Methylovirgula sp. 4M-Z18: one gene and its partner. The protein of the gene in region 2 interacts with the protein of the main gene of each other region in a pairwise test. Links are inferred from orthologs where the notes say so. Each region holds a gene or a part of one and is shown on either strand. Other genes may lie near its edges.

Region 1 (3,705 bases), 1.1 Mb from region 2 along the record:
GAAAACGGCGGTCTTTGGGATCATGTCGCGCCGCCCAAGACCGACAAATGGGGCCCGGGCACGCGCATCCCGACCTTGCTGATTTCGCCGCTCGCCAAGAAAGGCTTCGTCGATCACACCGAATACGACACGACCTCGATCCTGAAACTGATCGAGACGCGGTACGGCCTGGTACCGCTCGGCACGCGCGACGCGGCGGTCAATGACATGACCAACGCGTTGGATTTGCAGTAATATTCTCGAACGACCCGCGGCCTTCGAGGCTCCCGGAGGACCACCGCCCCAAAAGCGGCGGTCCTTTTTGGCATTTCGCCCTTTGTCGTCTCCTCGCATTGACAAGGGAGGGGGGCAATCCTACATGTCACGCGGCATTTTGGCCGGCTTTTGCGGGTTTTCACGCTGAACGAGCGGGACCTGCGGGCTGTCCGTCCGTAGCAGGTTCGCCGAGACGGGGCGCGCCGGGAACCTGAACACCAGTTGCCCGGTTTTGCGGTTTTCTGGCGATATCGAAGGGTTTTTTGATGTTTGGCGCTCTGGCAAAGAAAATATTCGGCTCCGCAAACGACCGCCGCCTCAAAACCTACCGGCCGAAAGTCGCCGCCATTGCGGCGCTTGAGCCGGAAGTCTCGTCCCTGACCGACGAACAGCTCAAGGCGCGCACCCAAGAATTCCGCAACATGCTTGAGTCGGGCAAGACGCTCGACGACATTCTTGCCCCCGCTTTCGCAACCGTGCGCGAGGCGGCCAAGCGCACGCTCGGCCAGCGCCATTTCGATGTCCAGATGATCGGCGGCGTGGTGCTGCATGAAGGCGCGATCGCCGAAATGCGCACCGGTGAAGGCAAGACGCTGGTCGCGACCCTCGCGACCTATCTCAACGCCCTCAACGGCAAGGGCGTCCATGTGGTGACAGTCAACGACTACCTCGCTCGCCGCGACGCCGAATGGATGGGCCGGATCTACAATTTCCTCGGCCTCAGCGTCGGCGTCATCGTGCACGGGCTCGACGACGATCAGCGCCGCCAGGCCTATGCGGCCGACATCACCTACGGCACGAACAACGAATTCGGCTTCGACTATCTGCGCGACAACATGAAATACGAGTTGGCGCAGATGGTGCAGCGCGGCCACGCCTTCGCCATCGTCGACGAAGTGGACTCGATTCTGGTCGACGAAGCGCGCACGCCACTGATCATTTCCGGCCCGTCCGACGACAAGTCCGACCTGTACAATTCCATCGACAAGTTCATCCCGGTGCTGGTGAAGGAAGATTTCGAGATCGACGAAAAACAGCGCAGCGTCCATCTCACCGAGGTCGGCAACGAGCATATCGAACAATTGCTGCGCGAGGCGAATATCCTCACCGAGGGCTCGCTCTATGAGGCGGCGAATGCGACGCTCGTGCACCACGTGCAGCAGGCGCTGAAAGCGCACAAGTTGTTCCAACGCGACAAGGATTACATCGTCAAGGACGGCGAGGTGATCATCATCGACGAATTCTCCGGCCGCATGATGCGCGGACGTCGCTATTCGGAAGGCCTGCATCAGGCGCTGGAGGCCAAGGAACATGTGGCGGTGCAGCCAGAAAACGTGACGCTCGCCTCCATCACCTTCCAGAATTATTTCCGCCTCTACGCGAAGCTCGCCGGCATGACCGGTACGGCGGCGACGGAGGCCAATGAATTCGCCGAGATCTACAAGCTCGACGTGGTCGAAATCCCGACCAACCGGCCGGTGCAGCGCATCGACGAGCATGATGAAGTCTATCGCACCGAGAAGGAAAAGCTCAAAGCGATCGTCAAGGAAATCCAAGAGGCGGCCACCGAGATGCAGCCGATGCTCGTCGGCACGACGTCGATCGAGAAATCGGAAGCGCTGGCGGAATTCCTGAAGACGCAAGGCTTCAAGCAGATCGATTTCGAGCAGCCCGGCGCGATCGACAAGCTCTATGCCGGCGCACGGTCCGGCGTCTCGGCGAAGCAATTTGCCGTGCTGAACGCCCGTTTCCACGAGCAGGAAGCCTATATCGTGGCCGAAGCCGGCGTGCCGGGCGCAATCACGGTCGCTACCAATATGGCTGGCCGCGGCACCGACATTCAGCTCGGCGGCAACGTCGAGATGCGCATCGCCGCCGAATGTGCCGGCATCGAGGATCCGGCGGCGCGGCAGCAGAAAGAGCAGGCGATCCGCGCTGAAGTGGCCGGCTTCAAGGAAAAGGCGCTCGCCGCGGGCGGTCTCTATATCATTGGCACTGAGCGGCACGAGAGCCGCCGCATCGACAATCAGTTGCGCGGTCGCGGCGGCCGTCAGGGCGACCCCGGCCGCTCGAAATTCTTCCTGTCGCTGCAGGACGATCTGATGCGCATTTTCGGCTCCGAGCGCATGGATTCGATGCTGCAGAAATTCGGCTTGAAGGAAGACGAGCCTATCGTCCATCCCTGGATCAACAAGGCGCTGGAAAAGGCGCAGCAGAAAGTCGAAGCGCGCAACTTCGACATTCGCAAGAACATTCTCAAATACGACGACGTGATGAATGACCAGCGCAAGGTCATTTTCGAAGACCGCCGCAAGATGATGGCGCAGGACTCGCTCGAGGAGTCGGTGCACGACATGCGGCACGACGTCGTCGACGATTTGGTCATGAAACATATTCCCGAAGGCGCGTATCCGGATGCCTGGGACGTGACCGGTCTGCACGATCAGGTACGGAACTTCCTCAATCTCGACGTGCCGGTGGCCGATTGGGCCAAGGAAGAAGGCATTGCCGACGAGGAAATGATCGAGCGCCTGACCAAGTCGTCCGACGACGCCTATGCGGCACGGGTCGAGAAGAACACGCCGGACGTGATGCGCTATGTCGAGAAGCAGGTGATCCTGCAGGTGCTCGACCAATTATGGCGCGAGCATCTCATCACACTGGACCATTTGCGCCAGGTGATCGGCTGGCGTGGCCTCGCCCAGCGCGACCCGCTGAACGAATACAAGTCCGAAGCCTTCGAATTGTTCAAGAGCCTGATCGACCATTGGCATCAGACCGTGACGGGCCATCTGATGCGTGTCGAAGTGATGTTCCAGGCGCCGGAAAATTCCGCGCCGGCCATGGAGGCGCATCATTTCGACCCGCAGACCGGCGAGGATGACGAGCAGTTGGCGCGGCTCAATGCCAGTGTCGCGTCAAGCGATTTCTCGGCGCTCGCGGTTGCCGCGCCGGCGCTGGCAGGCGAATTTGCGCCCGCGCCGCCCGCCTTGCGCGATCCGGACGATCCGTCAAGCTGGGGCCGCGTCGGGCGCAACGAGCCTTGTCCCTGCGGTTCGGGCAAGAAGTTCAAACATTGTCACGGTGCGCTGGTTTAACCGGGGAGCTTATACCCAAGGTCGCTAGCGGCGACCTTTGGACCGCTCTTCATTATTTTTCGCTAGGGCCTTGAAAAGGTGAAAAATGAAGTAAGGAACCAACGGTCACCCTCGTGGCCGTTGGTATTAACCGTTTGTAATCCCTAACCTGTCTCTTTCTGTGGGATTGGTGCAAATACCCCAATCCCGCCATATTTCATTCAGGTTGGGTTCAGTGCGTCCGCTTAATATGGTGGCTAAGTTAGAGACTTGCGCGAACCTTCGGCACGTCTCGTGCAAGTTCTGAGAAATTGGAGACCCACTATGGCATTGACCCTCAAGAAGAGCCTCGCCGGCGGCCTTGCCGGTCTGA
Region 2 (3,238 bases):
GCTGCGGCGCCGGACGCTTCGCGCCCTCGGGGCCTTGCGTGATCATCGCGGGCAGCCCATCAGCCTTGCGCACCACTGCCGCGATTGCGTCAGCCTTGCCCACGCCAACCGGCGCGTCGCTCAGCGACGCCAGAACCACGGGCCGCGACGGCGGCAGCGGCACATTGCCCAGGCTCGCCAATGCAGCGATCACCGCATCATTCGGCCGGCGCGGCGGCATCGGCACGAGCTTCATCATGCCTGAATCGGTATCGGCCGCGGCCGGCGCGGCGGCATCAGCCACGACCGGCGTCGCCGCCGGCTCAGCCTGCGGCTGCGGTTGCGGCGCTGCTGCCGGAGCAGCGCTCGCCTGCGCCGCCACTTCCACAGGTTGCGGCTGCTGCTGCGGCACCTGCTGCTTTGCCGTCTTTCCGCGCACCGTCGCCGGTGCCGGAGCGGCAGGCGCATCCTGCGCAACGGCCGCATTCGTCTGATTCAAGAAGAAAGAGCGGGCGCCGTCATTGTTCTTGCCGTTGCCGCTATAATCGGCGGATGCAACCGTCGTTGCCGCTGCCGCAGAGGCCTTGCCACGGCGGGTCGATGTGGCAGCAGCGACTTCCTCGTCGTCATCCTCGCCGCCACCGAACAATGCGGCAAAAATGCCTTTGCTGCGCCCTTCTTCCAGCGTCGCCACATAGCCGGAATCGCCCCGCGCCACGATTTCGGCGCGAGCCTCCTCATAGCCGGGCAAAGGATTGCCGCTGGCCGGAATGTGCACGGTCTTGCCGTCGGGGAACAACGCCATCAACTGGGCGTCCGGCATGCGCGGCCAGGAGCGGACGCCGCCCGCGTCAATATGACAGAAGGGCGTCCCAGCGGTCGGATAATAGCCGACGCCGCCGCGCTGCATCTTCATGGCGATTTCACGGATTTTCGACATCGGCACGTCTTGGAAATGGACGTCCATGGCCTTGCCGAGAATATGCTGCGAATGTTCGGCGACCGAATGCGAACGGTGGCGCAGCATGGCATTGGTCTCGGGCGAACGATAGCCCGACATCACGATGATCGGCTGCGTCGAACCGGATTCGCGATAGACTTCCCACACAATGTCGAACAGGTGCGGGTCCATCTTGGTGGGCTCGTCATGGCGCCAGTCGCGCAAGGCCCAATTCAGCTTCTCGAGCCCATCGGCGTCATAATGCCCATCCCGCCGGAAGGTGATCGTATTCGCCTCCTTGGTATGGACATAATAAATGGAGAGCGTGCGCGTATCGCCATTGGCGATTGCATTTTCCGTGGCCGAGGTGCCGAAAGCCAGAGCGCTGAGGGCCAACCCGGCCTTGACGGCCCAAGAGGTTGTCCTGTTCCGCCAAAGCGGCCCAAAAGTGAAATGTCGCAAAACCGAACCCGCTGTTATCTTTCGCGCCGCAGCGATGCCGCGACGTAGTTGAGCCTTTATTATCGAAAGGGGTTAACCAGCCGTAACCCACCTGCCCCGCACAGGTGAGCTTGTAGCGTATATGCCACATCATGGCAAAAAAATGAATTGGTTAGCGAATTATGACCGAATCTTGTGAATTGATGTTTTCGCGCCACAGTGAAAAGCCAGAAAAATCAATGATCTGGCATTCCTGCAAGCTTGACTTTGACGTCATGCGGTAATCGCACCGGTTTGCCGCCGGCGACGGCAGCGACCCGGACCGTCGCGTGAATCAACACAGATTCGCCCAAAAGAATCCTTTGTTGGAGCGTGACGGAGGCGCCGCCGATGTCCGCGGGAACAGTCTCGACGGTGACAAGATCGTCCATCCGGGCGGGCTTCAAAAAGTCGATCGTCATCGCACGTACGGCGAAAGCAAAACCCGCCGTCTCCCCCGTGTGCAGTGCCGCTTGATGAATGCCAAGCGAACGCAGCAACTCGGTGCGGCCGCGCTCGAGAAAGCGCAAATAAGAGGCGTGATAGACCACCCCGGAAAAATCGGTGTCCTCATAATAGACACGGATCGGCAGAAGATGGGGTTCGGGCATCACGTCGCTCCTCTGAACTGCCTCGGGGCGCAGGGTCGAACCTCGATTGTGGATCGCATCAGGCGCGGTGCGGACGGTCACACACCGCCCCTAAGTCGTTGATTTATAGAGCACAGAAACCACCTTTGCCGTCACCCTTGTAGCGGTCTTGAGGAGGTAGGACAAGGTCAACTGTTTTGCCTTGGGCACATCGCAGCAGTGTCTTGATAGCGTTATGCCGGTTCGTCCGTGCAAGGACTGTCGACGTGAGATGTCGAACACGTTGCTATGTGGCCATGTCCCCGCCGTCATCCGAGTTCGCAAGAAAGATCGGAGCACCCCGGCAAACGAAAAAAGGCCATCAGTCGTCCTGATGGCCCCCTCATAGAAAAGGGATTAATTAATCGCCCGGGAATGCTGGAGGATAGGAGTGAAGCGCCGAGAAGTGCATTCCAAGGCGGCAGTAATATCTTACTACTGAAATTATGTGTCAAGATCGTGTGCGAGATATACACAAAACCAACCGGCGCTTCGGGCCCACGCTTAACCGACTACACAATGGGAGAGCGTGAGCAGGCATGAAAAAAAGGGGCTACCGGTGTCCCGATGCCCCTTCCCTAAAGAAAAGGAAGTAAAGTGTTCTGATGGCTGGGTGGAACACAGCGCTTTGGGGAAGCCACGCATTCCGAGCCGCGCTCACCCTTTCATTGTTTGAATTGTGTGTCAATGTGGTGTGGATTTCCGGGACGGCCGAAAGTGAGGCCTGCGGCACAAAATGAGCCAACAACGTCTGGAGTGATGCCCCGCCATATATGCAGGAACGCGCAGACCCAAGGCGACACAGAAAAAAGGGTCATCGGCGGAATTCATGTGCTGATGACACCCCTTAAAGAAAAAGGGATAAAGTAATTGCCTGGGAATGCATGAGGGCAGAATGCGGGAGCAAACTATGCACTCCGAGGCTACTGAACTCTCTCACTTGCGCTATTTTGCTTCAATACGGTGCGCGCATACGGCACATTGTCTCTCCCGGACGCCTCGCTCATTGCGACGGAACCGGGCCTTCCCCTCCTCATCGCTCGCGACGTCCAGGGCGGAATCGTGACATGTGATGCGACTCGCATATTGTCCTTAGCGAGAAAATCATCCGCCGTATCTGATGATGGGATGCGGGTAGTCTGTGTTGTACGATCTTGGGGAAATCGCGCATGACGTGAGGACTCATCTTCAGAGCCAGCCTGTCCTCGTT

Evidence for each region.
Region 1: the proteins of ybgC (region 2) and secA interact in binary tests that used the Escherichia coli proteins (3 or more experiments, as listed by UniProt). The link is inferred for Methylovirgula sp. 4M-Z18 from one-to-one orthologs.

The regions. Positions count from the first base shown.
Region 1 is NZ_CP149574.1:238,312-242,016, forward strand. The notes cover bases 171-3,553. They hold secA (preprotein translocase subunit SecA), read left to right. Parts: upstream 171-521; coding sequence 522-3,353; downstream 3,354-3,553. Other genes in these bases: V9T28_RS01020 (alkaline phosphatase family protein), read left to right, coding at 171-234. Outside these bases: more of V9T28_RS01020, read left to right, coding at 1-170; V9T28_RS01030 (hypothetical protein), read left to right, coding at 3,657-3,705. UniProt on the Escherichia coli protein: Required for protein export, interacts with the SecYEG preprotein conducting channel.
Region 2 is NZ_CP149574.1:1,388,122-1,391,359, reverse strand. The notes cover bases 304-3,219. They hold ybgC (tol-pal system-associated acyl-CoA thioesterase), read right to left. Parts: upstream 2,011-3,219; coding sequence 1,597-2,010; downstream 304-1,596. Other genes in these bases: V9T28_RS06270 (DUF882 domain-containing protein), read right to left, coding at 304-1,315. Outside these bases: more of V9T28_RS06270, read right to left, coding at 1-303.